3 regions of the Brasilonema sennae CENA114 genome follow, and region 2 is predicted to be linked to each of the others. Evidence: riboswitches for the same ligand, from Rfam matches in the RefSeq annotation. Region 2 holds a riboswitch; each other region holds the start of a gene.

Region 1 (10,445 bases), 1.7 Mb from region 2:
GGTATAGATAGACCACGGAAAGAAAAATGGCGAAACCAGAGATTCATCCCCAGTGGTATCCAGATGCAAAAGTTTACTGTAACGGTCAACTTGTGATGACTGTTGGCTCTACTAAGCCAGAATTGCACGTAGATGTTTGGTCTGGAAACCACCCCTTTTATACAGGTACTCAGAAGATAATTGACAGCGAAGGTCGCGTAGAACGCTTCCTGCGTAAATATGGCATGATGGAAGGTCAATCCAAAGGCGGAAGAAGGAAAAAGTAGCGGCTTGGCTTTAGCTGTTAACAACGACCCTGCATCAGCTGGGTCGATTGTTGTATTTAATGCTCAAGCAAATTTGCTATTTTTAAGGAGTGACTGTATCCGTCATGGCTGAAACATACCTGCTGGAGAAACTAAAATCCGTTGAACAAACTTTTCATGAATTGACTCGTCGCCTTGCCGACCCCGATACTGCCAAAAACCCTGATGAGTATCAAAAAATCGCAAAGGCACGCTCTTCTTTGGAAGAAGTGGTAGATACCTACGAAACCTGGAAAAACGCCCAGGAAGAATTCGTAGGGGCGCGTCAGGTGCTCAAAGAATCTCAAAGTGATCCAGAACTGCAAGAAATGGCAGCCCTGGAAGTTGAAGAACTTGAGCAAAAAATAGAACAGTTAGAAAATCGTTTGAAGATTTTGCTACTACCCCGTGATCCTAATGATGATAAAAACATCATGTTGGAAATTCGTGCGGGTACTGGTGGTGATGAAGCAAGCATTTGGGCTGGTGATTTAGTACGTTTGTACTCAAAGTATGCTGACAGCCAAAGTTGGCGTGTGAAGTTAGTCAGTGAGTCCTTGGCGGAAATGGGCGGCTTTAAAGAAGCCATTTTGGAAATTCAAGGCGATAGCGTATACAGCAAGCTAAAGTTTGAAGCTGGAGTGCATCGCGTGCAGCGTGTACCAGTCACTGAAGCTGGGGGACGGGTTCACACCTCAACAGCAACTGTGGCGATAATGCCAGAGGTGGATGATGTAGAAATCCACATTGATCCGAAGGATATTGAAATGAGCACAGCTCGTTCTGGTGGTGCTGGTGGACAAAACGTCAACAAAGTGGAAACAGCCGCTGACTTGTTCCACAAACCCACTGGTATCCGGATTTTCTGTACGGAAGAACGCAGCCAATTGCAGAACAAAGAACGGGCAATGCAGATCCTGCGGGCAAAACTGTATGAGATGAAGTTGCGAGAACAACAAGAAGCTGTGACTTCTATGCGGCGATCGCAAGTCGGTACAGGATCACGTTCTGAAAAGATTCGCACTTATAACTACAAAGATAACCGCGCCACCGACCACCGCTTAAATCAAAACTATTCGCTCAACGCAGTTCTAGAAGGGGAACTTGAACACATTATTCAAGCTTGTATTTCTCAAGATCAACAAGAACGCTTAGCAGAACTCGCTGCTTCCGGTGCTAATAGTTAATATTTAGGGTTGCTAGTTTTTTTTCCATTATAGAACTTATGCACAAGAGATCCTTCAACAGAGTTAAAATGGGGGCTTTTAAGATTCCCTCCTTTTGAAGCGGGAATCGGGGTTTCGGCTTTTGAGTGCGTAAGTGCTGCATTAATAACTAGCTACGGCCTTTTAAATATCATGAAAAACCGCTTTTGTGTCTTACATAAAGCAACACAACAAGCGGTTTTCTAATGCGTTGTTTGGAATCAATATATCAAGCAATATACTCGACATTACATTGGAACCGTATTTATAGCGCTTCTGGTTTGAGCCAGATACAATAGCTTTAGTGTATAAACCAAGCAATGCAGCAGATATACTCTATTTATCGTAATATATAATACAATAAATATACGCTTCAAACTCCCCATGCATATGCTGTTTTGACAATTTGTAGCCAATAAAGTCACATAGGAAAACTTTGTTATTTAACCATCAACACTTGTTGCACAGAATGAACTTTTTATTATTTGCGGGTTAGAGACCATGTTAATTCTTTGTTTCATGTACCAACTTGTGGCATTCTGTATTTAGAAGCTAAGATGCTTCTGAGCGAGAAGCTTTTGAACTTTGAACAGCTTGCAGCATCTTTGATACTCATCAAAATCGAGATGCACCCAAACAAAACGTGCCAAAGTGATGTCATCTCCATGAGATGAAAGCATTTAATTATAAGGCTTTCATCTAAATATTAAGGAGTGTAATGTTTTATCATATTCCTGAAAACTTTAGGTCACTTTACCCTTATGATGAGGAAAACTTGTAAAGTTTAGTGAGAAGGAAGTTATTAAACGTGGCTATTCCTCTGCTAGAGTATGCGCCTTTAAGTCAAAATAATCGTGTTACTGGCTACGAAATTCCGGGTGATGAACAGCCTAGAATCTTCTCCACTGACAATTTACTTTCTGCGACTGACCTAGATAACTTAATCGAGGCAGCCTACCGTCAGATATTTTTCCATGCTTTTGCCTCTGATCGGGAGCGTTTTTTGGAGTCGCAGCTCCGCAGTGGACAGATTACCGTCCGTGAGTTTATTCGTGGATTGTGCTTGTCCAAAACCTTCACTGGTAGCTTCTATAACCTCAACAGCAACTACCGCTTTGTTGAGCATTGTGTTCAACGGATTTTGGGACGTGATGTTTACAGCGAACGGGAAAAAATTGCTTGGTCAATCGTGGTAGCAACCAAAGGTCGGGCTGGCTTCATCAATGATCTGCTCAACAGCGACGAATACTTAGAGAACTTTGGTGACAGCATTGTTCCCTACCAACGTCGTCGGGTTCTGCCCTCAGGAGCCAGCCAATTGCCATTCAACATCAAGTCTCCGCGTTACGATGAATACCATCGTGCGCAACTCGGCTTCCCCCAAATAATCTGGCAAACCATTGTACGTCGCTACACTCCACCCGACAAGCAGGCTAAAGCCGGTGATCCAGCTCTGTTTGCATCAATGGCTCAGAGTATTAATCCAACAGGTAATCCTCCGCAACGGATCTCGCCTTATAACATTGATTACGAGAAAGCAGTGCCTTATCGCCGCCGGTAATTACGGCTGGTCATTTAGCAACCACGATACAACGTGACTGCAATCTTCCAAAATAGAGGAGTCAGAATTCAGGTGCTAGGGTTTAGAAAATGTATTTCTGAATCTTGAGTTCTTAAATCTGGCTCCTTATTTGCTCTAGATCATTTTTCGGCTCATTATTTTTTTGAAGAAGCGGCAATATTATCAATCAGGACTTACGCAACAATAAGGTAGTTGCACCCGTTGCGACGAGGAGTGCGCAATCTGATAGTCAAGTTCATTCGGAACTCATGCGTAAGTCCTATCAATGTATTCATAATTATTAAACTTTTTTACAGCACTAAATTATAAAAATTAAAGAAGATAAATTCAAGAAATCTCCTGAAAAATACTACTTGAAATACATAGATCGCTGTGACCAACCACGAACAAGTTAGCAAAAGTTTAACTCTTTTAAATCAAGGATTGTACCCTTATGTAAAAAGGGAGATGCAAAAAGTTTATGGTGAGCGCTGGCTAAGAATTATCTCATCATCTATGTCTGATAACTCATCCATAAAGCTTAGCCCAGAAGAGATTCTAGGTAATGATGTTTTTACTTTATTAAAAGTCATTATTGGACAGTGGAATCAGGTATTCAGCAAAAATTTAGGTTACGCTGAGGGAGCTTTAGTGAGTGAACTCATGGAAGTTACTAACAGTTGGGCGGATCAATATCATTTTTCAACTGAAGACACTTATCGCACTTTAGACACGATCGCTCGACTCCTGAAAGCTATCTCTGCACCAGAAACAAGTATTGTAGAACTTGACTTGCAAAAAGTCTTAAAAAGACTTTTTTCTAAACAAGCCGAAAAAGACTCCAACACAGAGAAATTGGCTGACATTGTCAAACACCAAAACTTTCAGAATACTTCTCTTTTAATCCGTGCGCTGACACACCGTTCCTATGTCCATGAAAACCCGCAAGAAGGTGAACACAACGAACGTCTGGAGTTTCTTGGTGATGCTTTGCTGACTTATTTAAGTGGCGAATACCTTTATCGTCGTTACCCAGAAAAGGGAGAAGATGAGTTAACTCGTCGGCGTTCTGCACTGGTTGATGAAAAGCAACTAGCAAAATTTGCAATTGAGGTTGGTTTAGATCGCAGAATGCGGTTAGGTAAAGGTGCAACTTTAGAAGGAGGTTACCAAAATCCTAATTTACTCAGCAGTACTTTTGAAGCAGTCATCGCCGCTTACTACTTAGACAACAATTATGATAGTGAAGCAGTACGTGCTGTTGTGGAACCGTTGTTTGACTCTGTTCCTGAGAGTATTGTGGAGTTTCGCTCAAATGTAGACTCTAAAAATCGCTTTCAAGAATGGGTGCAACGCAATATCACTCAAATACCACCCAAGTATGTCACAGTTCAAGTAGGTGGTTCTTCTCATGCTCCAGAGTTTGTAGCTAAAGTAGTTGTGGGAGAGAAAGAGTATGGACAAGGTAAAGGGCGCAGTAAGAAAGATGCTGAGAAGGCTGCAGCTGAGAACGCGCTAGCTAGGCTAGAAAAATCAAAGTAAATGTCAGATATACACCTCACACTTCTACTTTTAACGGTAAAGTCACAGTGAAAGTAGAACCTACTCCTATTTGGGAGACTAAGCTAATTTCACCTTGCAACAGTTTTATCAGCCGTGAAACGATTGCCAAGCCCAAGCCGGTACTATTGGGAAGGAAGGATTTACTACCAGAACCAATGCGAAAGTAAGGTTGAAAAATCTGTACTTGATCTTCTGGCTCAATTCCAATTCCAGTATCTGAAACTGCAACACTCCACTTGCTAATGTCTAAAGTTTCACACTTGATTTTTACCGTTCCTGACTCTGTGTAGCGAATCGCATTACTAACAAGATTTGTTACAATTTGCTGTAATCGTAACGGGTCTGTTACAACTTCGTCAGGAGCACGGTTGCAATCAATAACAATTTGTAATTTTTTTTGAGTAGCCAAAGGCTCCAGCATTTCGTAGACATTTATAATTAATTCATACACCTGAGTTGGTTCTGGTTCGAGTTTCATCTGCCCTGCATCATAGCGAGAAATCTCCAGTGCATCGTTAATCAGGTGAATTAATTGTCTCCCACTGCGTAACACGCGGTCAATGTGTTCTAGATGGCTAAAGGAATTTTTTTCCTCTGATTTTTGGCGTTGTAAGCGCAAAAACAAATCTGAGTAACCAATAATCGAAGTTAATGGGTTTTTGAGTTCGTGCGCGAGATACGATAAATTATCTTGATTTGCTCGCACTAAGCGAGTTAATTCCTGATTATTAAGGGTTAACTGATTGTGCAGCTGCTCTAGTTCTGTTAATCGCTGTTCTGTGTAACTTTGGAAACAATAGGCTATTGCTTCATCTAACACCATATCAATCAAATGCACGGCTCGCATCACTTCTTTTGCTGATGCTTTCAGGAATTCCGGTTCTAAAGTGACAAATATGGTGTTACGCAAAAGCCGATACTCTAGTGCAATTTCTGCTGCATCGAAACCTTGTTCAGCCCTAAGAATCCCATGCTCTAAACTTGCTTGAACTAGGGATTGAACTTCATCATCTTGATATTGAGAAAGCACAGTTGCTAGAGCCAAGAGGACATGATCAAGATGATTTTCAATAGCTGTACGGCTTAGATGATTGGTGCTGAAAATCTTTTTATCCCGACGAACAGCTTCCACCCATTGTTTCATAATCCTCTGAGTTTGATCCCGCAGCAATTGACTAAAATCTTTCATCACTTATGGGTGGATAGACATACAAATAGAGTAAATCATTCTATGATCTACATCCTAAGCATAGGAGTATTACATTGTCTTTACTAAAAAGATGTAATAATTAGAAATAAAAATACATAATATCCAAATCATCTTTATTCATCTAAAAATAAATGAATTTCCTTTCTAAGAATACTTGTTTTCTAGCCAAAAAAAGTATATCCTAGGGTTGCTTGACGCCATTGTTTGCTGGTGTTACATTTATCATAAATCAGAGTAAGTCAGCCTAATCCAATGAATTGCATTGCATAAGTTGGAGCGGAGGAACCAAAGTATGGGGCGTATCTTACTAGAAGAAACAAACAGTAGATGTATCTTTTCACTTGTTGTTTTTTCCTTCTATCAGAGGGGTATCTCTCAACCCTAGCCCGTCAGCTAACTTCGTAGGCAATGAGAGGAGACTGAAGAGACAGCATGATTGTAATGTTGTGATCTCATCAGTATCCTTGGCTGGTACTGCTCGGACTAATTGTACCTGCGTGAAGTCTGTTGAGGTCATCAATGGTGTTACAACTAAACGTAGCTGCCATTTTGGCGGTTGCTAGTCGAACAGCTTGGAAACGCGCTAAACCCGTTATTGTACGGGACGCTTTCTTGCTACCTTTGGTTGGTTTTTTGGGCGTTATTGTTGTCTGGTGGATTATTGCCCTTGCCAATCATGAGTTAATGCCCACGCCACCTGAAGCATTAGCAGCAAATTTAGATTACATCCTGAACCCATTTTTTCAAAGAGGACCAGGTAACTTAGGTATTGGCTGGCTATTAATCGCGAGTATTCGTCGGGTTTTATTAGGTTTTACTCTAGGTGCTTTAGTAGCTATTCCTGTTGGTTTTCTCATCGGGATGTCAAGAACGGCAATGATGATTCTCAATCCCGTTATCCAAATCTTCAAGCCAGTATCACCTCTAGCATGGCTTCCTATTGCTCTAGCAATCTTTAATTTGGCAGATCCATCGGCAATCTTTGTGATTTTCATTACTTCTCTGTGGCCAACAATTATTAACACTGCTTTGGGAGTTTCCAGTGTTTCCAAAGACTATATAGATGTAGCACGAGTTCTAGAAATGCCCGCTTGGCGAAGAATTACAAAAATCATTTGGCCTGCAAGTTTACCATACATTTTTACAGGTTTACGAATTAGTATAGGCATTGCCTGGTTAGTTATCGTTGCAGTAGAAATGCTCACAGGTGGTGTTGGAATTGGCTTTTTTGTCTGGGATGAGTGGAGTCGCTTGAACCTCAATTCCGTTTTTCTTGCTGTTCTAGTGATTGGCTTAACAGGACTGTTGCTTGATTATGCCATAGGCAGAATACAAGCTTTTGTCACTCGTCGCCCGGTAACTTCAAATTAGGTTTTCATCAGCGGTCAGTCATTGATTATATATGGTGCGTTCCACTGCATTATCGCACCACCATATTATTACCTTTGATGAAATCTGACCTTTTTCAATAGCTAATGAATTGTGTGGGGTCAGACAGATAAGCTATTTAAAATTTCAAGAACAAGCTGACTGTATAACAAGCAGCCTACCTGCTATTTGTATACACGAATCAAATATCTGACAGTCCAAACAAGAACTTTTGTCCCTAGTTAATATTCTGAGTCATTTCGCCGCAGGAGGTTGTTCATGAGCGACGATAACACAAATAACTGGAAGCGACGAGACTTTATCACAGGGCTAGGCGCTACAGCATTTGCAACTGGACTTTCTTCTTGTGCCATTAATGCTAATCGTGCCCCTAAAGGACTGTCACAAGCGGCGTCGGCGGTGGAACCAGTCGTAGATCCCAAGACACTAGAAAAACCTAATATTACAGTGGGATACGTACCGGTGAATGACTGCGCCCCCTTTGCTATAGCCTGGGAGAAAGGGTTTTTCCGCAAGTATGGTTTAAACGTCACCCTCAGCCGTGAAGCAAGCTGGGCGACGTCTCGTGATGGTATTATTTTTGGACGCCTTGATGCTTCACCAGTTGTGAGTGGTGCAGTGATCAACGCCAGAACTGGTGCAGAAGGCGCACGTCATGCCCCCCTGTGTGCAGCGATGACAATTCATCGTCATGGTAATGCGATGACGATGAATAAAGCAATGTGGGAGTCTGGGGTGCGTCCTTGGCGAGACTATAACGGCAATTTAGAAGAGTTTGGACGAGATTTTCGCAATTATTTTGAAAAATTACCAGCTGAAAAACGAGTTTGGGCTGTGGTGCTGAGTTCGGCTATTTATGAATACTTTGTCCGCTACTTAGCAGCAGCCGCTGGAGTTGCTCCTGATGAAGAATTTCGCATTATCATTGTCCCGCCTCCACAGATGGTGGTGAATATGAGAATTGGGGCGATGCAAGGCTACATGGTGGCTGAACCGTGGAATTCACGAGCAATTACTGGTAATGAAGGAATTGGCTTCACCTTCGCTCAAGGGAGAGAAATTTGGCAAGGACACCCAGATAGACTTTTAGGTGTCATGGAGTCTTTCATCAAAGATAATCCCAAAACTTATCGCTCTTTGGTTAAAGCAATGATAGAAGCTTGTCGGTATTGTAGTGACACAAAAAACCGGGAGGAAGTCGCTAAAATTCTCACGAGTAAATCGTATACGGGAGCAAAACTCAAATTAACAGAAGCGGCTATTGTCGGTAACTACAATTATGGTGGTTTTGATGATAAAAAACGAGTTTGGAAAGCTCCTGAAACAACAATTTTCTTTGAAAAACCTGCTAATCTTGTTAAAACACCAAATGACCATTCAACATTTCTCTGGCAATCTCAGAGTCTTTGGCTAATGACTCAGTCGGCTCGCTGGGGACAAATTAAAGAAATTCCCAAAAATGCTGAAGAAGTAGCGCGTAAAGGTTGGCGAACTGACTTATATCGAGAAATTGCTGCTGAAATGGGAATTGAATGTCCAAAAGAAGATTACAAGGTAGAGCAAGCTGAACTATTTATCGACAAAAAAGCTTTTGACCCCAGTGATCCAGTGGGGTATCTTAAGAGTTTTCAAATAAGAGCTAACGCTCCTAAATCTTTTTTTCTGTCTTAATCAATTGAGTTAGATCAATTAGATTGTATTGACTGTACTTTGCAATTAGTCCGTTGTTATTTACAAAGAACTCATGTCATTTTTAAATAATTCATAAATAGAGTCTTATAGGAGTGTTAAATGAAATCTACCTTTTTCTCGAAAGATGCTTATGATAAGCCTGTACCGCACACTGGATTTTTAGAAATTGAAAATCTATATAAATCATATCCAACACCTGATGGCAATCGATTTGTTGTTTTAGATAACGTTAATTTAACAATAGCCGAAGATGAATATATCTCTATAATTGGTCACTCTGGGTGCGGAAAATCTACACTTTTGAAAATTGTAGCAGGATTAGAAAAAGCGACTTCTGGCTCGGTACGGTTAGATGGCAAAGAAATTCATAAACCAGGAGCAGAGCGTATGATGGTGTTTCAACACTATTCGCTCTTACCTTGGTTAACTGTGCGGGAAAATATCCGGCTTGCTGTAGACGAAGTGCTAAAAGATGCTAATCGTTCGGAAAAAATTAGCATTGTGAACCAACACCTGGCAATGGTAAATTTAACAGCAGCAGCAGATAAATATCCTGATGAAATTTCTGGTGGTATGAAGCAGCGGGTGGGTATTGCCAGAGCATTGGCAATTCGCCCAAAAATGTTGCTGATGGATGAACCTTTTGGAGCCTTAGATGCACTAACTCGCGGAAAATTGCAGCGACAAGTATTAGATATTTGGGAACATCACCGACAAGCAGTGATGATGGTTACTCATGATGTGGATGAGGCTATTTATATGTCAGATCGCATTGTTCTGATGACGAATGGACCAGCAGCTAATATTGGGGAGATACTGGAAGTACCGTTTCCTCATCCACGCGATCGCAATGCTATGAGGAACTCACAAGAATACTATGAACTCCGCAACTATGCGCTCAACTTTCTAGATCGGTATTTTACCCAAGACGAGTAGTTTAAAAAATTGTAATTCATAATTTGCCATTCATCATTCTCTAGGCAATAACGGGTTACTAACGACAAACGAGTTATTTTCTTTGTAAATTTTTCTTTAGCGTGGTTAGAAAGTTATGAATCTTAAACCCATCTTGGTGCGTCTGCAAAACGCGATCGCAAGAGACGATTTAATTGATCAAATGGTACTTCTCTCCGTCCCAGAAACAGCTTTTTCTGCACAGGAGCAATCAGCAAAATCAATTAACTTAATCGTTGGTTATAACAGTTCTCCGAATAGTCATACCGCCTTAGATATTGCCTTATTAATAGCTCATCAAACACGTTTAGCCACAAAGGCGCAAGTAACAGTTCAAGTCGTCTATGTGATCGAGCAAAATCATAAAACTCATCCTGAAGATGTTTTACAAATAGAGAAATTTCCCAATCAGCATGTTACGGAACCAAATCCACCACACTGTTCAACTAGCTTTTCCTCACTTGCGTTTGACACAGGTGTGATAACTCAACCAAAAATGCAGGATAAAGCAGGCTATTGCCAAGAAATCTTGATAGATAAATTTACACAAGCAGATTGTATTCTTCGCCAAGCAAGTATTCTCGCTG
Region 2 (10,445 bases):
CACTCCTTGCTGATTTTACAAAAGTTATGAGGAACAAAGCTAGATTTTTCAAATGTTGAAGTCAGAAGCAGAAAAAAGTATGATAAATTCCCACTTTTGTAAGCTATTTCAAATACAAAATCTAGCTAAGTATAGATTGTATAATCGGCAGAAAAACCTAACCTCAATTGGTTATTGCTTAGATATTGTAGACAATATCAACCAGTTAGTAAACATTCACGAAAGAAAACCCAATGGTTGAAAATAATGGAGCTATCCGCACCCTATCGGTTGACATTGGTGGTAGTGGTGTAAAAGTTATAGTTTTGGATATTACGGGAAAAGGCTTAACAGAAAGGGCGCGAACAGAAACACCCCAACCTGCGAAATCAGAACCTATAATTGATGCAATTGTAGAGCTAGCAGCGACTCAAGGTGAGTTTCATCGCGTTTCGGTGGGTTTTCCTGGTGTTGTGCGCAATGGAGTGACGCAAACAGCCGTGAACTTAGATCCAGATTGGATCGGGTTTGATTTAGCTACAGCATTGTCAAAGCGTTTGGACAAACCTGTACGGGTGATAAATGATGCCGATATGCAAGGTTTGGGGTCAATTTCCGGAAAAGGTGTGGAATTGGTGATTACGTTGGGTACAGGCTTTGGTTCGGCCTTATTTGTAGATGGTAAACTCGTGCCGAATTTAGAAATGGGACATCATGAGTTTCGTAAAGGAGAAACTTACGAGCAACAGCTAGGACGTGCTACCTTGGAAAAGGTAGGTGAAAAGAAATGGAACAGGCGCTTAGAAAGAGCGATCGCATCTCTGGAACATCTGTTCAATTACGATTATCTGTATATCGGTGGTGGTGAAGCGAAAAAAGTAGATATCAAATTACCATCAAATGTGAAGATCATCCCCAATATCACTGGTTTATTGGGTGGTATCGCTTTGTGGAAAGATTGAAGAGAAAAAGAAGACAAAAGGACTAAAGCTTTTGCTTTAGTCCCGATTGTCGAAATTTCGCAAATAACACAGCAGTAGACAACTCATCCCTACTATCGTCGGAACTGACGGATACTCAAAGTTATCAACACTGTGGCAAAAACCAGTAAATCAACGTTGGTGTTCAGGATGTCGGCTGCTTGATCTAACTGCCCTACGGGTAGATAAACTTCTAGTCGTTGGACGTCCAAGCTGGCTTTCATCATAAATACATCTTTGGAGAGAAGACAAAAAAAAATTTATTAATTATATCAATAGTCTGTTAGTTAACAAATAAAATTCCTCCCTAGTGGTGTCTTCCTGGCTCGAATTGTTAGTCTATATTTTAGTTAAAGAAGAATAACAGCTAAATCTAGCAAAAAGGACTAAAAAGTTTTAGCAAATAATTGACAGTTTGAATACACCTGATATTAAAGTTGTTGCATTTAACTAAAACAATAAATAAGCTTTTGGACTGTAAATTTCTGACTTTTGATTATGATTATGATGCTTTCTCGCTTTTCTAAATTGCGTAAAAGCCTTGCCCTCTTTCTTGCTGGTTTGGGGATTACTTTAGGAGTGGGACTATCTCCTTTCACACCAGCTAATGCTATTTCCTGGGGTCAGTTACTTTTTAATGGCGCTCAGCTTCTGCAGCTTTCCAACCTGTCAACAGAGCAAAAAGTCGGGTTAGGTCGCGAAATTGATCAACAGGTACGTAGTAATTACAGACTCAGTACCAACGCTAATGTTAGTCGAATAGGTCAACGGTTAGCTAAAGCTAGTGATTGTTCTCAAACTCCTTTTAAATTTTCTGTCGTTCAAGACCGAAGCATTAATGCTTTTGCAACCACAGGTGGTTATGTTTACGTCCACACTGGATTGATTAATGCGGCGGATAATGAAGACCAGTTAGCAGCGGTTATCGGTCACGAAATAGGTCACATTTGCAACGACGACTTAGTCGCTAAGCTAAAACAAGCGCAACTCGCTCAAGGCGCAGCCTCACTGGCTGGATTAGATCGCAGCACCGTCGCTGCTGCAGCTTATAAGCTTGCTGTAGATCTACCCAACAGCCGTCAAGCTGAATATAATGCTGATGATAAAGGACTGCGATATCTTGAACGAGCAGGTTATAACCCTAATGCTATGCCTGCATTTTTGAGCAAATTGGTGAACCAGCGTTCTGCACCAAGCTTTTTGAGTAGTCACCCAGGAGCGCAAGAACGTATTTCTGTATTAAAAAGAAAAATTGCTGCTCGTCAGTGAAGGTAGTTAGGAACCCGGTTTCATCGAGAAATTGGGTTTCCAACCTATAAAGTTATCTTGTCGAAGTCGTGTGCGAATAACTCAAGTCGCGGGTTATCAAATTCTGGGTGCTTTGTAACTGTCTTTTCATAAGATGGTGTTCAGAGATCTTTGCCCACAAATGATACATGAAGTTTCTATTGATAAAAAAATATATCGTATTATTAACTTATGTTTCATGCCTGCTTTTTTTCTACAGTGAATATATAATCGGAGATAACGTTTATACTAAGAACGCAATATTACGCTGAAACCCAATATCAACTTAATGTTTTCACTTGGCGATACCGCCAGATAATGCTGTTAAGTGTTTGCATACACTTGCAATGGAACATCATGAGAGCACATGATTGCTTGTAGTTAGCAGAAGTTAATTTCACAAAGAGGTTGACTTAAGTCACGTTTACAGCTACAATTCTTAACAAATTTACATGAGTCTGCCTAATCCACGGATTGCCCAAAACATTTTGTTACATCGGGGTAAGCCTGGAGCGGAGGAACCAAGTTTGGGGCTAATCTCATAGGAGAGCGAAGAATGAAAAATGAAGAATGAATTAAGACAAAAATTACTCCAGTTTTTTCTCCTGTCTTTTTTTTTCTTTCTTCTGTTCTGTGAGAGGGACATCTCTCAGTCCTAGCCCGTCAGCTAACTTCGTCGGCATTGAGAGGAGACTGAACGAGCCGCATTCTTATGAGTAATGCATTGTTCTCGTCAGTGTCCTTGGCTGGTATCTGTGCGCTTCGTTGTACCTGCCCTTGACTATGAGGAAAAGACCATATTACCTTTTCTTCCAGTCTGTTGAGGCAGGAAAAATTGTTATATGGTGAAGTTTAACTATGTTACCGACCAGAAAACATCGCATTGCTCTGATTTCTGTTGATGGAGATCCTGCTGCAGAAATTGGACAGGAAGAGGCTGGAGGACAAAATGTCTATGTGCGTCAAGTAGGTTATGCCCTTGCGGAACAAGGTTGGCAGGTGGATATGTTCACCCGCCAAAGTAGTCCTGAGCAGGCTACGATTGTGCAGCATGGGCCATTATGTCGCACGATCCGATTGAAGACTGGATCTACTGAGTTTATAGGGCGAGATCACTTATTCGAGCATCTACCAGAATTTATTGCAGAGTTTCAGACATTCCAGCGGGAGCAAGGATTTCAGTACCGTTTGATTCATACTAACTACTGGTTGTCCTCGTGGGTGGGTATGGAACTCAAAAAACAACAGCCGTTGATTCAGTTGCATACTTACCACTCTTTAGGAACAGTCAAGTACAGTGCGATTTCTGATATTCCAGCAATTGCTAGTAAGCGAATAGCCGTTGAAAAAGCCTGTCTAGAAACCGTGGATCGAGTTGTTGCAACTAGTCCTCAAGAACAGCAACATATGCGAAGACTCGTTTCCACCAAAGGGAAAATCGAAGTCATTCCTTGCGGAACTGATGTCGATAAGTTTGGGTTGATTCAAAGGTCTGCAGCACGGCAAGAGTTAGGAATTGCACCTGATGTTAAGATGATCCTCTATGTCGGTCGCTTTGACCAACGTAAGGGGATCGAGACATTAGTACGAGCCGTTGCAAAGTCTAGTTTGCGGGATCATGCTAACCTGCAACTTGTTATTGGAGGTGGTTATCGTCCAGGTCATAGTGATGGGATCGAGCGCGATCGCATCGCAAGCATTGTCGCTGAACTCGGATTGCAAGACTGTACAACCTTTCCAGGTCGCCTAGATGAGGCTGTTATCCCCTCCTACTATGCAGCCGCAGATGTTTGTGTTGTACCTAGTCATTACGAACCTTTTGGTTTAGTTGCAATAGAAGCAATGGCTAGTCAGACTCCTGTCGTGGCTAGTGATGTTGGGGGGCTGCAATTTACAGTCGTACCTGAAGTGACTGGGTTACTCGTTCCCCCTAAAGATGAAGTCGCTTTTGCTACTGCTATTGACCGGATTTTGCTCAACCCAAATTGGCGAGATCAATTAGGTGAAGCTGGTAGACAACGAGTAGAGATTGCCTTTAGTTGGTATAGTGTCGCATCCCGCCTGACTCAAATCTACACACATCTACTAGCTCAAACCATGCCCTCAATAGAGAGCAAACCTCAAATTGCAGCTTAATTTCTACCGATTTGATAGTGTTGCGGAGTTTTTCGTAAGGTGGCGACTGGTGTTACCAAGTGCAAGCTCGAAAATAATCCGGACTTAGCGCTAAAAACGCAGCACTAATAAAGAGAGCGATTTTGCATCATGCTGCACCAAATCGCACCTAACGTGCAGAAACAGTAAAAAACAAGTCACTAAACCTTTCACGTCAGGGAGTTATTAATATGCTGAACATTGGAGATTACGCACAGCATCAAATTACAGGGCAGATAGGTCAAGTTATTGGTTATGGACATCAAATACTGCATGGAGTCTATTTAACCACCTTAAAAGTACAAGCAAACAACCTTCAAGGAGTTGAGAATCAGAAAAAATTTATTGAGGATGTCTACTCTGCTTGGATAATAGCAGATCCAACACAAGGCGACATGGCACTGCAAGCTTAATAAGTTTGGAGACATCAGAATTATGAATAAAGCTAGGGGAAAGCCTAATCAGATTTTCCCTAGCTTTGTTTGTAGACTTTTTGTGAAATGGTATGGGAGCATTGCAATGCTGTGCTCCCACACCATGTGGTTTGTGCAAATGAAAAGCCCTGTGATCTCAAGTCCATCTAATTTTTGATTCGACTGGTATGATTATTTTTACTTTTACAGTTTTGATGTTGGCAAATATAGAGGAATTAACGTGAAATTAAGGTTTACCCTTAGGATAATAGGCTGTACGCTGCTAACGGTTTTAACGCCTACCATACTAACTGCTCAGACTCTTCCGTATGGAACAGCCCGCCAACCTCAGACTTGCTCATCGAGGGTAGAACCAAAAAAAGGAGCGCTTAGTATCGAGCAGGCAAAGATGTATTTTCTGTGCGACCAAGAATCGCAGTTTGGGACTCCTGGTCAAGGTGGTAGCAATTTTGTGCGCCTTATCAGCGATCTCACTCTTCAGGTTGCCTCCAACTCTCGCCCAGCCAATCTAACCGACCTGGAATATAACACTAACCAAAGAGGGGAGCATTTAAGCATAAGTATGGACAAACCCGTATACGATATTCGAGGAAGCTTCACTCGTCATACTTGTTATGAGATTAGGGGTAGAAGTTATTTGCCTGGAAAGAATTGCACTGTGGAGCAATACCCAAACAGCACGGGCATCTGTTTCCAAAATACCTTTGGCGACTGGCACTGTCGTATGAAAGGTTCATCAAAAAAAATTGGCCGCGACTTACCACCACCTGAGAAGTAGTGAACTGTACTACTGCCACTTTCAATGTTTATCAATTCCTTAACGTAACTTTCTGCACCACTGCTTATTTCACCCCGAAAATAAGGAGAAAAGGGGCGGTTCCACAAATAAATTTAAGGGCTTGCGATCAGATTGCAGCTTGTGCAGGGGACAACAATTTTCGAGTTTTTCTTTTCCCCCTTGCCCCCAGCAAAAACTGCACCCCTGCTTGGTTCGGTCAATCCACTCCCAAAAGCGCTTCACCTCGTTGATAGAGTTCGCGAGCATAGTCAGTCCAAACTCCTTGTCCCCAATATCGGAAACAACTTGTTTGCAATAATAAGTTGTACAGTAATGCTCTTTGATAATCGGAACTCTCTGTGACTGAAGGATCTTGCTGAACTAATGAATCATATTTTTCATGAAATAAAGCACTGAGTTTATTCATTGGATCTAAAACATTTTCGTAACCTTGAACCCAACTTAAATTGTTCGTCCAAGAAGCACCATCCATGTGAAATTGATGGTCTGTTTCCTTTAATTCTGTTATTGCTTTTTCCACAGCTTCTGGTGTAGAATGTCCTGGATCTACTCGCTGCCAAATTTTGTGTTGCTGTACGCCTTGACAGGTTGGATATTCATCTGGATTCACACCAGCAGCTTCAATTAATTCCAAATATTCAGTACCGTTGAGTGCGACAATTCCTGAATGATTGTTTCCGGAATCGCGAATTTCATGATAGATTCTAAACAAATCGCGGGGATATTCGTTCATCATAACGCCGCCATTTTCCCCATCAGCAATTTGAGTGACAAGCGAGGGAACTTTAACATTACCAATTTGCTGTTGACTTCTTCCTTTCGCCTCAAAATAAGGCTGCATCTGAGCCACTAACTTTGTGTCGGAACCTTGAGTTTTGATTAATGCTGTAATGCTGATGGTTTCACCTTTAGAATTGCGGGCAAGCAATCGATTTGGAATATATTTATCCTCATGACGTAAGCCTGAACCATCCAGACGTTCTACTGAATGTTCTTGCACCATCAGCCAACGATATCCGCATTCTTTGAGAGCTTTGATATATTCAAACAAAGTATCTGGATGGTTTGGTAAGTGCATTTCTGGGGGAGAAAAGCCCTTCACGCGCTGTAGGGCTTCATAGCCGAAAATGGCTGCAAAGTAATGTTGCCAAGCTTGAATTTGGAGTTTAATGTCAGGAATTGGTGTGGAAGGAATAACCGCATGACTCCACATTGTTCCCAACCATTCGACGTAAGGCTGATATTGAGAGTCACAAGTTAAACGTTTGAGATTATTGATAATATCCTGTCGTCCCATTTGTTGTAACCCCCACAACAAATTACCCGAGTAATCGAGCATAATTCGAGGATTGCAACCTTCGGATATAAGTTGAGGAATAAAATCGCCCATGCGGCTATAACACCAGGCAAATGGTTCTGCGTTATGGTTATCTCCTTGATGGGGATGTTCAAACATATACTGGAGATGGCTGATAATTTCCCCGTGAGCACCCGCAGGAATGCTGGGTTGATGCATATGGAGAGCACAAGCAAAGCCAGCCGTGATATTTTCTAAGCGGAGATTGGTGGTGTTGAGAAATACAGGGTTATCTTGCTGAACCACAGAATTAATTTCTGCCTCACAGCCGCAAATATTGGGTAATCCTGTCCGGAATTCTTCCAAAATTGGTAGATTAGCAGATGATTTTGTTGCAGTCATAGTCGTTCCAAATAGCTTATTGAAAGACGAAACCAGCCAGCAAAAGAGGTAAGAGTAGAAGGACAGACACTATTAACAACAGAGTTCCCGGATCAATCTTAATCTGTGGTTCGCGCATTGTACACCCTTTTAGAATAACAGGTATTGCAAATCATGAGTTACAGGATTTATGCAAAAATAACGTAGTTGTGTCATTGCGACGTAACAAAGCAATCTCACAGTCTTGTTTTTTCGTAACTCATGCGTAAGTTCTAACTACAGGTCACCATACCTTAACATGCCTCTTGAGACAAACAGTCCAAATCCCCATCCAGAAATTTAAAATCAGGCAGAGAAGGTATGGACTCAAGAACGATGGTTGGTGGGCGTAATTCCCATTGTTTCGTTGAGACTTGCAAGTCTTTGATTAATCCTGTTCGGATATCCAGTACCCAACCATGAACCACTGGTGCTTTTTGATCATAAAGTGCTTTACGCATAATAGAAGTTTGGTATAGATTTTTAACCTGTACCAGAACATTGATTTCTGCTAGACGATTTAGACGTTCTTCTTTTGTGAGCAAAGCATCGATGTCGTCTTGGTTTTGTAAGTAGATTTCTCGGATCGGATTCACCCAATTATCAATGATTCCAATGGTTTTGCCTTCTAGCGCCGCCTTAATTCCACCGCAACCGTAGTGACCGCAAACTATAATGTGTTGAACTTGAAGATGAGAAATTGCGTATTCCAAAACGGCTAAAAAGTTAATATCCGTTAGAGATACTTGATTGGCAATGTTGCGATGGACAAATAACTCTCCAGGTTCTGTGCGCGTAAAGTTGGTTAGCGGTAAACGACTATCAGAACACCCAATGTAAAGATAGGGGGGTTTTTGTCCGGTGGCTAATTGTTCAAAGTAGTTGGGGTTCAAAGCCAGTTTTTCTGCAACCCAAGTTTGATTATTGTTCAGGAGTTCATCAATGCTGTGATATTTCATTAATCTTTAGCAAAGTCTAGGGTTCCAGGTATTTGCGCTTAGTACAGCATTTCATAAATTCATAACGCAATTCTATGAGATCATTTGGCTAGCCTTTTTGAAAGAAGCGATAAGAGCGTTGTTTATAAACCCCTACTAACGCCATATGAAACTCAAGGAAAGAAGCTGTCAGTTGTTGTGAACTTGTGCAATACAGTACTTACTTCTAGTTTGAATTGGGCAATCCAGTTGACGCTATACCCAGCCACTAAATTTAGCATTTTGATAATAAATTTAATGAGAATAAATAATTCTTTATCCTCGTGATCATCATGTTATTGACTGATACCATACTAGCTTTGATACAGGTTGATACTGGCTAGAATTTCTTAATTTTGTTCCTGATGAACTACTTTTATTCAAGAAAAATATATGAATTAATATTATATACGATAACTGGAGATTAAAGATATTTTTTTCATCTATAGATCACATTGTTGTTTGTTAATCAGTATATTATATGCTAGGTTGCAAATCATGGTTTTGAATGAAAACCTCATGTTAGCAAGAGAGAAACCTTTCATAAAGAGCAATTAGAATTAAACTCATTCAACAGGAATCATTGAGACTGAGAATTATCAGGAGAGAAATTGTGGCTCAAGATTATTCAGCAAAATGGTGGGCGGCGTTTATCTGTATTACAGTTATCGAAGGAGTTTTGCTTATTTTGTTAATTTCTAGACAACCGACTCCACTTCTTTTTGTAGCAATCATTGCTATTGCATTGCTACTGTTTTTTATTCCTCAGCTTGATGATGTTATTGCATTGACTTTTGATAGAGGAAAGCTAGATAACAAAATAAATTCAATTGGAAAAAAACTCTCTGCCACAAAGGCAAGAACTGACAAGCTAGTTTTGTTATCTATGTCCAAATCTATGTTTGAAAATCTCAAGAAACTGGCTGGGGGTAACTTTGGTTCTTATGAAATGAATGATAATCTAGAAAAAGAGATTTTTCACCTGAAAGATATAGGATATATAGATGTTGGTAGAATTCGTGACATTCCTTATAAAGATAATAACCTTTCCGAGTACGTAAAAGTCACTGATTTAGGTAAGCAGTATATCGAGCTTCGTAAAAGTACAGAAGAGGACAACAAAGGTTAGTTTTAACTTGATTAAATTTAGCCAGGGAACTCTACACTTGATTCTATTTGATGCTAATCTTTCACCCTTAAAGTGATAACTTTATATGTGGTTTGAGTCAGATAAAAGCTGACATGTTGCTCTAGACTCGCCCAACTTACATCTTGCACCAGAAAAGACAGATGTCAAACTTATTACATCTTCTTTGACTCGTTCCCGTCCGCCTAGGACTTGAAGTCCCAGGAAAGTCCATTAAAATGGAACGGCACGTGCTACAACGGGGGGAACCCCCGCAACGCAGTGCCTCCTAAAAAGAGATACAATTTGTAAGTCAATTTAGATACTGTTTAGTACAAGTCTTGGTGGTTTACTCGTAATAGTGCTAGATTTCAGCCAAACAACATCGGGAATGACGTTATCGGCTTTTTGAAAACACCAAACCAAGGTAAAGCGTCTCGGTTTTTCCTGGATATCCGTCAATTGTAGTGAACTATATATAAAGCGCACGCACGATCCGCTGCAGGCGGCAGCGCTAGCCCCTAAGGGGCGCACTGTCATTGGACGCGATGCTCCAGCTCTTAGCCGCCCAAAGAGCGCGCCGCAGCGATCGCCACACAATACAAAATCTGTTACCTTATAACACGTAGTTCTGAAAGCACGTATGTTAAAGAGTAAAATTACTTACGTTTTATTTACCCTGAGCTTAATCATTGTTCTTAGCTGGACTACTCTTTCAAGGCTACCAAACCTTCTCACTTGCCATGAATCAAATGTTATTCGAGGAACAGGTGAAAGATTCTACACACATCCCCAGAAAATCATAGTTGAGCCTTGGCGGGGTGAGCATCACGTTTACGCAATTTTTATGATTCCTGGTGGAAATCTCAATGATAAGCTGTTCACAGTCACTATAAATGGTACTGGCACTTTCTGCGGAGAACTTATTTTTGCTGGCACCACTGTTGCAGACGGCGTTTATGCTAAGCCAGGATATTACCTGATGAAGGCAT
Region 3 (10,445 bases), 540 kb from region 2:
AGAAGATGCTTCATTACCACCAACTGCACAAGTTGCCTATCAACAAGGAATAACAATTGCTGAGAATTTAAAAGCCATTGCCTCAGGAAATGATCCCAAACCTGTCAAAGTAAGCTTACGCGGAACTCTTCTTAAGCTTGGGTTAAATGATGCTGCTGCTAACATTTACGACGTCTTAGAAGTCAAGGGTGAACCTGCTCACTTAATCCGCCAAGCCACTTATTTGAGGTTATTGCCAACACCAATTCATAATTTGAAAGCTACTACTGAGTGGCTAAGTGAGGAGATTTTTCACAACCACATAAATCTCCATGATGTTGGCAAGAAAGTAGTACAGGCTGTGGAAGTTGTTGGTGATGCAGTTATGGGTGCTTTGGGTGCAAAAAAATTACTTCATATGTTAGGAGATGACGAGAAAAAGAATTAATAGGGAATAGGGAATATAGCGGTTCTCATTTGCATGAAGTACATTTTTAACCTCACCACGCCAGGTGCCTCAAGTCGGGGGACCCGGACGCCCTTCGGGTATCTCCTGCGGAGACGCTACGCGTAAGTCCCAAAGGGACACGCTTACGCGTTCGCTCTTAGCGTGCGCTTGCGCTTACGCCCAAGCCGCGTGCGCTTTGCGCTTACGCAGTCGCCTAGGTCGGGAGACCCCTTCGGGTTCGCCAGATGCCTGGCTGTCGGGAGACCCTCCCGCAGCACTGGTCTCACCTCCTGCAGCGCTGTCTCACCAGATACCTAGGTCGGGAGACCCTCTGGGTTTGCGTAGCGCCCCCTATGCCTGCGGCACGGCTACGCCTATCGGGGCTAGTTGCCACAACGCGCTTAACCCGACGCCCTTCGGGTTCGCCAGTCGCCTACGGAGGGAGACCCTCCTGCAGCGCTGGTCTCACCAGATACCAAGTGAGGGAAACCCTCATCAAGTACTGGCTCCGCAAGGCACAACTCTTGGCAGTACTGGCTCCCCACAGCACTGGCTCCCCAACCCCTCTCCTTGCTAAGGAGAGGGGAGCGTTTGCGAGACTCAAATGCGGGGTGAGGTGACGACTATATTGCACCGAAGTGAGAACCGCTATAGGGAACAGGGAACAGGCAAAAGATGTTTCTTCCATAATTGATTGGGGTATCAATCCCCATCCAATTGATCCCTTTGCCCTCTGCTTTCTTCAATGTTCTTGCAGATTATCTTTCACTTCAAAAATTCAGCAAGCTGTTCCAACTTTTTCCAAGCAAGTCCACTTTGGAGAATTTCCTTAGCAACAATAACAGCTTGAGAAAAAGTTTGATAATCATCTGCTTGATCTGGTACTGCTTCGCCCACATACAGTGCAAACGCTGCATTGAGAGCAACCACATCTTGCTGTGGCCCAGTCCCTTTACCTTGAAGAACAGCTTTGAGAATTTCTGCATTCTCTTCAACATCCCCACCCCGTAATTCACTAATGGGAGCAGGGTTTAAGCCTAGCTGTTGTGGAGAAAGTTCGATCAGGTGTATTTGTTGGTTTGACAACACAGCCAAATCAGTTTTATCTCCCAACCCTGCTTCATCTAATTTTTCGCGTCCGTGAAGTGTAATTGCGCGGCGAGTCCCTAATTGATTTAAAACCTTAGCAAAAGTTTCTACCAAAACCGGAGAGTTGACACCAATAACCTGTCCTGTTGGTTTTAAGGGATTAATTAATGGACCTAACAAATTAAAAATTGTGCGTACTTTCAGAGTTTTTCGTAAAGGGGCGAGAACTTTGAGAGCTGGATGCCAATCGGGTGCAAACAAGAAAGTCATGCCAACTGCGCTCACAGCTTCTTGAGTTTTCTCCAGACTTGCTTTAAGATTAACACCCAAAGCTTCTAACACGTCTGCTGAACCAGTTTTTCCAGATGCTGAACGATTACCATGTTTAGCCACTTTTACCCCAGCAGCAGCAGTCACAAAAGCAACAGCAGTGGAAATATTAAATGTTGATGCTCCATCTCCCCCAGTACCACAAGTATCTACAAGTGGTGAGTTACCAACAATCAAATCTCGTTGCGCTGGTTTGTTAGATTGAGAATATAAAACCTCAACCATGCCAAGTAACTCTTCGGCAGACACTCCCTTGGCTTGAATTGCTGCTAAAATAGCACCCGATAACACAGGGGGAATGGCTTCTTGTAGCCAACCAGACATTAAGTTAGAAGCTTGAGATACCGAAAGTGATTGACGCTCTAACAGTTGCTGCAACAAGGCAGACCAATTAGAGGAGTCTTGATCTAATGGATTTGTGTCAACATTAGCTGTTATCATAACTTCGATAGATACAACTCTTTTACGACTGTTATGTTACGTTGGAGTACGTTTTCACCGTAAGGATTTTATCAGAAACTAACATCGCAAAGATATCTCGAAGCTTCTATAGAAGAATTTATCTGTATATTTCAAATCCCCTCACTATTTTGCAAAACATCTTCCAGCAATGGAGAAAGTTCTTTATTTAACTGACCTGTCCGCAGAAATTCAGCATAGGTATCTGCTTCAATAGCCAAAAGTTCTCCTCGGAGTTGTTCAGCTGGAAAGTTGCGGATGTTTGGATGCTCATCCTGTAGCTGGTTAATTTGCGCTTCTAAATTTTCAATTTCTCCTTTAACCAGTGCTTCTTGATAGCGGTAAAACTCTGGGTCTACACCAGGTCTTTGGTCTACTTGAAGGTGTTGTAAGACACGATTGAGAGCAACAGTCCGTGCAACTATTTCTAAATATCGCTCGCGTAAGGACTGGTCACCCAGAAAGTTAAGCTTTTGTAATAAAGGTTTGATACTTAATCCTTGGAATAGCAAAGTAAATAATACTGCACCAAAAACTGTAGCAATAATTTTTTCTCGCTCTACTACAATTGTGGGTACACTCAAAGCCAAAGCAATAGAAACAGAACCGCGCACCCCGCCCCACCAGAGTATAGTTTGTTCAGGTAAAGTAATTTTTGATGCTTGTAAAAGATTGCTTAATTGACTTAAAGACAATATTGCAATTGCCCGACTTAAAATCATTACCCCTACTGTCACTGCAATGATTGTTAAGTTTTCCTCCAAACTGGCATACCGTATCTGATCCCCAATCAACAGAAAGACAATTGAGTTCACAAAAAACGCCAGAAATTCCCAGAACTCAGTCACGATAACCCGAGTACGCGGGTTCATACCAATCCGAGAACCAAAATTGCCCAAGATCAACCCTGTCGTCACAACCCCAATGACTCCAGATCCACCTAACTCCTCAACAATAAGATATGTTGCATAGGTAGAAACTAAAGTTAAAGACTGTTCCACAAGTGGTAAATCGAAACGTTGGGTGAGGTAAGAGATCCCAAAACCAATGAGTCCTCCAACCGCCATACCAATACCAACAACTGTAAAAAGTTCTACCACAATTGGTTTTAATTCTAATTCAGCTGTTCCTAAAGGCAGTTGCACTAAAAAACTAAAAGCAACAACTGCCATGCCATCATTGAACAAGCTTTCACCTTCAATTAATGTTGTCAAACGACTAGGAACGCCCAATTCCCGAAATAAAGCAGTGACTGAAACTGGATCCGTGGCACAAAGACTAGCCCCGATGAGTAAAGCCGTTGTGAGTGAGATTCCTGCAAATTTATTTAAACCTATTGCCATCCCCACTATTGAAATCACAACCCCAATAACTGCATAAAGAGTAATTGGCAACAAATCCCGCTTTAAATTCGACCATTTTAAATTCCATGCTGCTTCAAAAAGTAATGGTGGTAGAAAAATAAACAAAATTAATTCTGGAGAAAGATCCACTAAACGAACATCGGCAAAAGCTAACCCTAAGCCTACAATGACTAAAAGTAAAGTGTAAGGTATTTGCCGAAACCAGCTAAATATCTGTGATATTGTCGCCACCCCTAAAGAAACTGCAAGTACCAAAAGAAACTGCTTTAAGTTTGTAGCAATGACTTGTTCACCAATTACCGAAGCATCCATCATAAAAGCATGATTAATACAATTCATCGTAAATCTTAACCAGATAAGTTGTTAAATAGCACTCATCCTGAGGTGGGAAGTTAATAAGCTTACGAGAGCATTTGTGTGGAACGAACTGTGTAGGCATCCTCTCTGACAAAACTAAAACATCTGTGGAAAGCTTATAATTCTATAAAGTTGGTAGCTGACCCGTGTTTTATGTGTTTAACTAAACAATGGTTAAACTTCGTAAAGCCATCACAACCAAAGGTGTTACATAGCTCAATACTGTGCGATGCTCCCAAAGGGAGCCGCCAAGGGCGATCGCCGTTCGCACAGCATCCGCTTTGCCCTCAGGCGGCGGCTACGGAAGTTTTTTAGCTTGAAAGTCTGCTATGGCAGTCCTATTTCATTTGTGTTGGCATAGCCTGTGCAGAGCGTTCCCTACCTCAACGAGTAATTTCACAACTCCTGCACGGATTGCTATATGGTGCAAGTTGATTAAAGTTTGGTTTACAATTTGGTCAATCATATGATTTTTCCTAACTAGTAACAGCCAATTAAGGCTGTTGCTAATTTTTAAGCTTGACAAGTATGGCAGTCATGGCGCTTGCAGTATCCCTAAAAAATAGGTATTTCAGCACCTGAGCAATCTTTTTATTCTTGGGTATAATTTGTAAAGATATGAGGTTTGACTCATATACGTTTCCTCACCAATTACTGAAGCATCCACCATCAGAGCATTATTAATACAATTCACCGTAAATATTAACCAGATAAGTTGTTAAATAGCACTCGTCCTGATGTGGGAAGTTAAGATGGATTGACTCTTTGGACGTTTCAGTATAGTTTTAGTGAATGTATGGGTAAAACTTGCCTAATTCAATCCAGTCTAGTTGCTGAAAAACTTCAACTCTGGGTTAGAAGCGGAGGAACCAATGTATTGGGGCGAATCTTGAATGGAGAGACACCTTCCAGTCTTAGCCCGTCAGCTAACTCCGTCGGCATTGGAACGAGTACCTATGGCATCTGCTGATTCCAAGCTGTTGTCCCCAGGTTCTCCTTGCTAACATTGCCTTTCATTACTGGCAGTGTAAACATATATCTGTTGATTTCCTTTAGGGAAGAGCCTGTATCTTTTGTGAATTCAAAAGTCAAAAATTTAAGTAATTGTGTGCATCTCTACTAGCAATTCCCTTGACTACGAAGAATCAGCATCTTTCCCAACTAAAGGTTGAGAATTAATTTTAACCAGTCGCACCTTTTATAAGAATTGAGGAGAAAATATGCCGATCAAAAATCATACGTTATATACAGATGAAGTCAACTTTTTTCCCGACCATCAGTTCAGATTAATTGGAGAGTGTGCCGGAAAAAAACTTTTACTGATTGGTAGAACGAAAGCATACAATGACCCAATTGTGGCAACAAGTCAGACTGATGAGCCAAGTCAGGAAGATTTATATGCTTATGATCTCTACGAGTTAATGAAGTCTAGCCACGAGCCAGTAAAAATTCACGGGGAAATTTAAAAAAAATTTGTGGAGCAGATGCCAATATGGCTTTAGAGCGCAGACTCGACACCTTCTCGCTAGCAGCCTTGCTAGTATCCGCGCATTACGGTTTGGGGTTTGTTTTAGGAACCGCTGAGAAATCACTAACTTTAGGGGCTGCTGGCAGTCTCTATACTGTCTCCCTTGGCTTTGGTACAATAGCTCTTTTAGGACTGGCAAAATTTTACTGGAAGCGAACAGAGCCAATTTGGACATTGCTAGGTTCTGCCTACGGAGATGGGGTAAAAGTTTTTGTCAGCCTGATGTCGTGGTTATCGCTGATTGGTATTGAAGCCGTTCAGTTGATTTCTGGAGCTTTTATTCTCAAGGTTTTCGGAATACCCACTCTCCCGACGATGGTTGTTTTGGCTATCCTGTTTGCAATCATTTCTTTACTCCCAATAAAAAAAGCAGGCTGGATATTCCGCGGGTTACTGATTCTGAACTTTTTGGCTTTGCTTTATGGACTGTGGGTGTTACACGCTTTTGGTGATTATGTGCGATCGCCCATAGAATTTGCTAGCTCACTCAAGCATATGAGTTTGCCAACTATAGTGGGCGTCTCATTGTCTACAATTCTGCTGGTACCTATAGATATGAAGTATCAGCAGTTTCTTGTCCAAGCAAAAGATGAAAACAGCCTGTATCGAGGGTGTACAATAGCTGCAATTTTGCTACTACTGCTTGCTTTTTTACCTTCAACAGTTGTTGTCGCAGCACAGAACGCAGGAATTTTGCCTGCTGGTATTGATGGTAAACAAGCTCTCCCATTTATCCTAGCTTGGGTTGGCGGTGGCACCGACAAGCCTTTAGGTATAGTGATGATTATGTCTTTACTGGTTCCAGCGCTGGGTATTGGCAGCAGTATTTTGCGAGTGCAAACCAAGACAATTTTGGACTTCAATATTCTGCCTGCATCTGTTTGGAGTCGGCTACTCGTCACTGCTGCAAATGCTCTGTTTAGTCTTGCCGTTGCTTTGAAAGGTGGGGAGATTGTTAATCTGATTGTGTATTTTTATGCAGCATATGTAGGAGCGGTGTTTGCTCCTTTTGTTGCTTATTTAATCGCTCAAACGGAACGCTATAACTTCTCCAAACAAAGCGTAAAGCTGTCTTTAACAATAAGTAGTTTTTCGGCTTTTTCATTACTCATTATAACACTTATAAGTCCTGATATTATAGGAGGATTTGGTAGCGTTGAATTGAACATCATGGGAATAGGAATTCTAAGTGGGATTTTCTTTTTGTTGGTTGGGGAGGTATTACAAAAGTACTTGCCAACATCCAAGGTTGAGGAAAAAGCTTAAGAAATTAGAAAATATAAAAATATTACAAAATCGCTCCATCTCCATCACTCATCAGGTTTGATTGAAAACAGCTTAACACTACCTTGGGTCTCGCCTTAAAGTGGTTTTTCTAGCAAACTACAATATGGCATTAGCACAGCGAATATATTCAGCGGCTGATGTTTCGGAACAAATCTCGACTGCTGGTAAAGAAGCTTCTGGCACGAGTAATATTAAATCCGGTAACATCTGAATCATTAAAAAACCGCAGAGGCGCAGAGAACGCAGAGAGAGAAGAGGGAGAAATAATTCTGATACAAACGGATTTGATATAAAATGAACTTTGCGATGAATGGCACATTGACGATTGGTACACTGGATGGGGCGAATATTGAAATTCGCAATCGCCCCTTTGGGGCGATCGCGTCGGACACGAAAATTTCTTCCTCTTTGGACTGACGGCACAGCAAGTTTCACAAATGAAAGCTCAAGGCTACCATCCGTGGGATTATTACAACAGTAATCCTCAACTTAAACAAGCGATTGACCAGATTGAATCCGGTTACTTTTCCAAAGGTAACAGGGATTTGTTTAAACCACTGGTAGATCTCTCAAAAACCGAGACGATTTTAACAAAAGAACTCAGGAGTCAGGAGCCAGAAGGAGGCAGCGCCGTGGGCGGTGAGACCACTGCTGCGGGAGGGGAGCCACTGCGTTGGAGAGCCAGTACTGCAGGAGGGTCTCCCTCCGTAGGTATCTGGCGTCCGGGTTTCCCGGCTTGTTCGCATGATTGCGTCTCCCCTTGGGAGATAGCATGTGGCGTTTTCCCGACAGCCAGGCATCTGGCGTAAGCGCAAAGCGCACGCCAAGGGCGAACGCGTAAGCGCAAGCGCACGCTAAGAGCGTTCGCGCAGCGTCTCCTACGGAGATACGCGTAGCGTGTCCGTTCGGCTTTGCCGTGCCCGTTCGCGCAGCGTGTCCCTTTGGGACTCAGGGCTCAGGACTCAGCGTCTCCGAACGCGAGTGCGTGCCCGCAGGGCTTAGGAGATACCCGAAGGGGTTTCCCGACTTGGGGCGACTGCCGTTCAGAATGAACTTCTGTGCGACTGGCGGATGAATAAATGGTGAAACACCACACCAAATTTTCAATCTGGTGGTCTCCAATCAGTGGCGGGTTCTACCGTCTGAATTCTGAATTGCTGAATTCTGACTTCTTCTTCAAAAACATAGATTATAAACCATATGGTGAGGGCACAGCATTGCTGTGCCCTTATAATTAACCAGTGTTCTACCTAATGGAAAAGAAAAATTATTTTTTAATGAGTAACACAGTAAAATAGCCATACTAACAGGCTGGACTGTTATAATAAATCCGCTTTACTAACTGCTTTTTAACCCAATACGGTTCAGTTAAAGCTAAAAATCAACACCTACTGGTAACTGATAAGTGATAACTTTCTTATGGTAGATGACAATAAGCATCATAAAATATAAACCTTAAATAAGGAGATTATTTTCACCAGACACTAAGATATAAAATCAATAAAGTCTTATGAACAAAAAATACCTAAATAATAATCAAAAGCTTATCAAATTAAATATAGATGGTTTCGAGCACAAAAATAATCTCACAAACAAATTCTTTTGTAACAAACCGATAACTCACTTATTGTTACCACTTCTGGGAGTAGGAATTACATTTTTGAGTGCCTGCTCAATAAACTCATCCAGAAACGTGGAAGCTTCACGGGAGACTAATACTGCTAATGCTCAACCAGTCCAACAGTCTGCTACTCCAAATAACCGTCCTCTGACACCAACTCCAGAGGATAATAACTTTGTAGTTGCTGTGGTAAATAAGGTTGAACCTGCGGTAGTGCAAATTAATACTTCCAGAACTGTCAGAAGCCAAGTCCCAGAGATCTTAAATGACCCATTCTATCAACGGTTTTTTGGTCGGCAGATACCAGCACAGCCTCAAGAGAAAGTGGTGCGTGGTGTTGGTTCTGGTTTTGTGATTAATGCTAATGGACAGATTCTCACAAATGCTCACGTTGTCAACGATGCTGATACAGTATCGGTATCATTGTCCGACGGTCGTACTGTTGAAGGAAAAGTCTTGGGACAAGACAAATTGACTGATATTGCGGTTGTGCAAGTTCCACTAAATAACCTGCCAACTGTAGAACTGGCAACATCTCAGCGGGTTCAGCCAGGACAGTGGGCGATCGCAATCGGGAATCCCTTAGGTTTGCAAGAAACGGTAACAGTGGGCGTTGTTAGTGCAACGGATCGTTCTATTAGTGATATCGGTGCATCTGATAACCGCGTTGGTTATATTCAAACTGACGCAGCCATTAATCCTGGAAACTCCGGCGGACCACTGCTAAATGCTCGTGGTCAAGTTATTGGGGTCAACACAGCTATTATCCAGGGCGCTCAAGGAATAGGCTTTGCGATTCCCATCGACACCGCCGAGCGAATTGCCCAACAATTAATTACTCAGGGCAAAGTTGAACATCCCTTCATAGGGATTCAGATGGTATCCCTGACACCTGAACTTAAGCAACGGATTAACAGCCTTTCTAATAGTAACGTCCGCGTGCAAGCAGACCAAGGCATTCTGATTGTCCGCGTTCTTCCTGGTTCTCCGGCTGATAGAGCCGGAATACGTCCAGGAGATGTCATCCGACAAATCAACAATCAATCTGTTACCACTGCGGATACAGTGCAGCAGATAATTGATAAAAGTGGCGTTGGGGCAAACGTGCAAATGCAACTGCAACGTAATGACACAACCGTGCAAGTTACAGTACAACCTGGGTCGAGACCAGCAAATGCGCAATAACTTTGGGAGGATGCTTGGAAGTAAAAAAGCTCCCTAACGTTATCGACAACATTAGGCAATGCTTGCAGAAGTCATTTGGAGTCGCCCTGAATTTGCAACTGGGGCTTCTGTTAGCTGAGTTGCAAATTTGCGAATTTTGCATTTGCCATTCCACAGTACAAACTCCTTTTGACTTCTCAAGTTGCGATCAAAAGGCTATTTTCTCCGGATTTTACTTAAATCCCAAGTATAATAACCAGTTTTTTCAGGAACTCTAGAGAATCTTCCTATCCGGTGACCTCTAGAAAGTTCATTATGCACGGCAGTTTTTATCTCTGCTAGTTCTTCAGCATTGAGTTCTCCATAAAGTCCTGTGATCACATCAGCTACGCTGAAGATTTTCCCGGAATTTTTCTGCAAGAGTATGCAGATGGCATCAATCAAAAATTTACCTTCATATTCAGGTACCATTGATGCCCTTTTTGCCTTGGGGAGTAGGAAGGGTTTCTTCTTTTTAGGTTTGATTATCTTGGATTTGACTTTACCATTTGCTGGTATTATCAAGCTTAAATCCAGAGTATAACACCCTGGCTCATCCGGAACGGCAGCCCAGTAACTCTTTTCTTTGCCGTGTGTCAGAGAGGATTGGATGCGACTTTTGACGATTTTGAACACACTTGGCTCTAAATCGCCAAAAAGTGAGCGCACAACAAAGTCTATATGACAGACACTTCCAGCATTCTCTCGCAATATTTTCTCTATCGCTTGCATTCGCGTGAGAACTTGGAACTGGGGCAGCATTGGAACATCTGTCCCAGG

Evidence for each region. A riboswitch is a leader RNA that binds a small molecule or an ion and turns the genes downstream of it on or off. The one in region 2 is predicted to bind cyclic di-AMP.
Region 1: another riboswitch for cyclic di-AMP. It lies ahead of ntrB (nitrate ABC transporter permease); the one in region 2 lies ahead of DP114_RS21675 (glycosyltransferase).
Region 3: another riboswitch for cyclic di-AMP. It lies ahead of DP114_RS19385 (hypothetical protein); the one in region 2 lies ahead of DP114_RS21675 (glycosyltransferase).

The regions. Positions count from the first base shown of each region.
Region 1 is NZ_CP030118.1:3,443,648-3,454,092, reverse strand. It holds gene rpmE (50S ribosomal protein L31) at 27-266, shown strand; gene prfA (peptide chain release factor 1) at 371-1,471, shown strand; gene DP114_RS14630 (phycobilisome rod-core linker polypeptide) at 2,298-3,050, shown strand; partial or broken gene DP114_RS34975 (Swt1 family HEPN domain-containing protein) at 3,444-3,800, shown strand; gene rnc (ribonuclease III) at 3,915-4,592, shown strand; gene DP114_RS14620 (sensor histidine kinase) at 4,609-5,802, opposite strand; cyclic di-AMP (ydaO/yuaA leader) riboswitch at 6,055-6,246, shown strand; gene ntrB (nitrate ABC transporter permease) at 6,343-7,194, shown strand; gene DP114_RS14610 (ABC transporter substrate-binding protein) at 7,471-8,883, shown strand; gene DP114_RS14605 (ABC transporter ATP-binding protein) at 9,004-9,840, shown strand; gene DP114_RS14600 (universal stress protein) at 9,956-10,445, shown strand, end outside.
Region 2 is NZ_CP030118.1:5,155,962-5,166,406, forward strand. It holds gene DP114_RS21660 (ROK family protein) at 234-941, shown strand; gene DP114_RS21665 (hypothetical protein) at 1,034-1,186, opposite strand; gene DP114_RS21670 (M48 family metallopeptidase) at 1,458-2,228, shown strand; cyclic di-AMP (ydaO/yuaA leader) riboswitch at 2,712-2,943, shown strand; gene DP114_RS21675 (glycosyltransferase) at 3,105-4,382, shown strand; gene DP114_RS21680 (hypothetical protein) at 4,592-4,813, shown strand; gene DP114_RS21685 (hypothetical protein) at 5,055-5,612, shown strand; gene DP114_RS21690 (glycosyl hydrolase family 57) at 5,830-7,332, opposite strand; gene DP114_RS21695 (carbonic anhydrase) at 7,605-8,309, opposite strand; gene DP114_RS21700 (hypothetical protein) at 8,941-9,456, shown strand; gene DP114_RS21705 (hypothetical protein) at 10,097-10,445, shown strand, end outside.
Region 3 is NZ_CP030118.1:4,613,363-4,623,807, reverse strand. It holds gene DP114_RS19410 (NAD(P)/FAD-dependent oxidoreductase) at 1-427, shown strand, start outside; gene DP114_RS19405 (hypothetical protein) at 624-1,004, shown strand; gene trpD (anthranilate phosphoribosyltransferase) at 1,193-2,287, opposite strand; gene DP114_RS19395 (cation:proton antiporter) at 2,419-3,984, opposite strand; gene DP114_RS19390 (hypothetical protein) at 4,180-4,341, shown strand; cyclic di-AMP (ydaO/yuaA leader) riboswitch at 4,848-4,982, shown strand; gene DP114_RS19385 (hypothetical protein) at 5,247-5,492, shown strand; gene DP114_RS19380 (SLC5/6 family protein) at 5,519-6,820, shown strand; partial or broken gene DP114_RS19375 (glycogen/starch/alpha-glucan phosphorylase) at 6,915-7,037, shown strand; partial or broken gene DP114_RS36370 (glycogen/starch/alpha-glucan phosphorylase) at 7,136-7,407, shown strand; gene DP114_RS19365 (HhoA/HhoB/HtrA family serine endopeptidase) at 8,352-9,647, shown strand; gene DP114_RS19360 (midas domain-containing protein) at 9,843-10,445, opposite strand, start outside.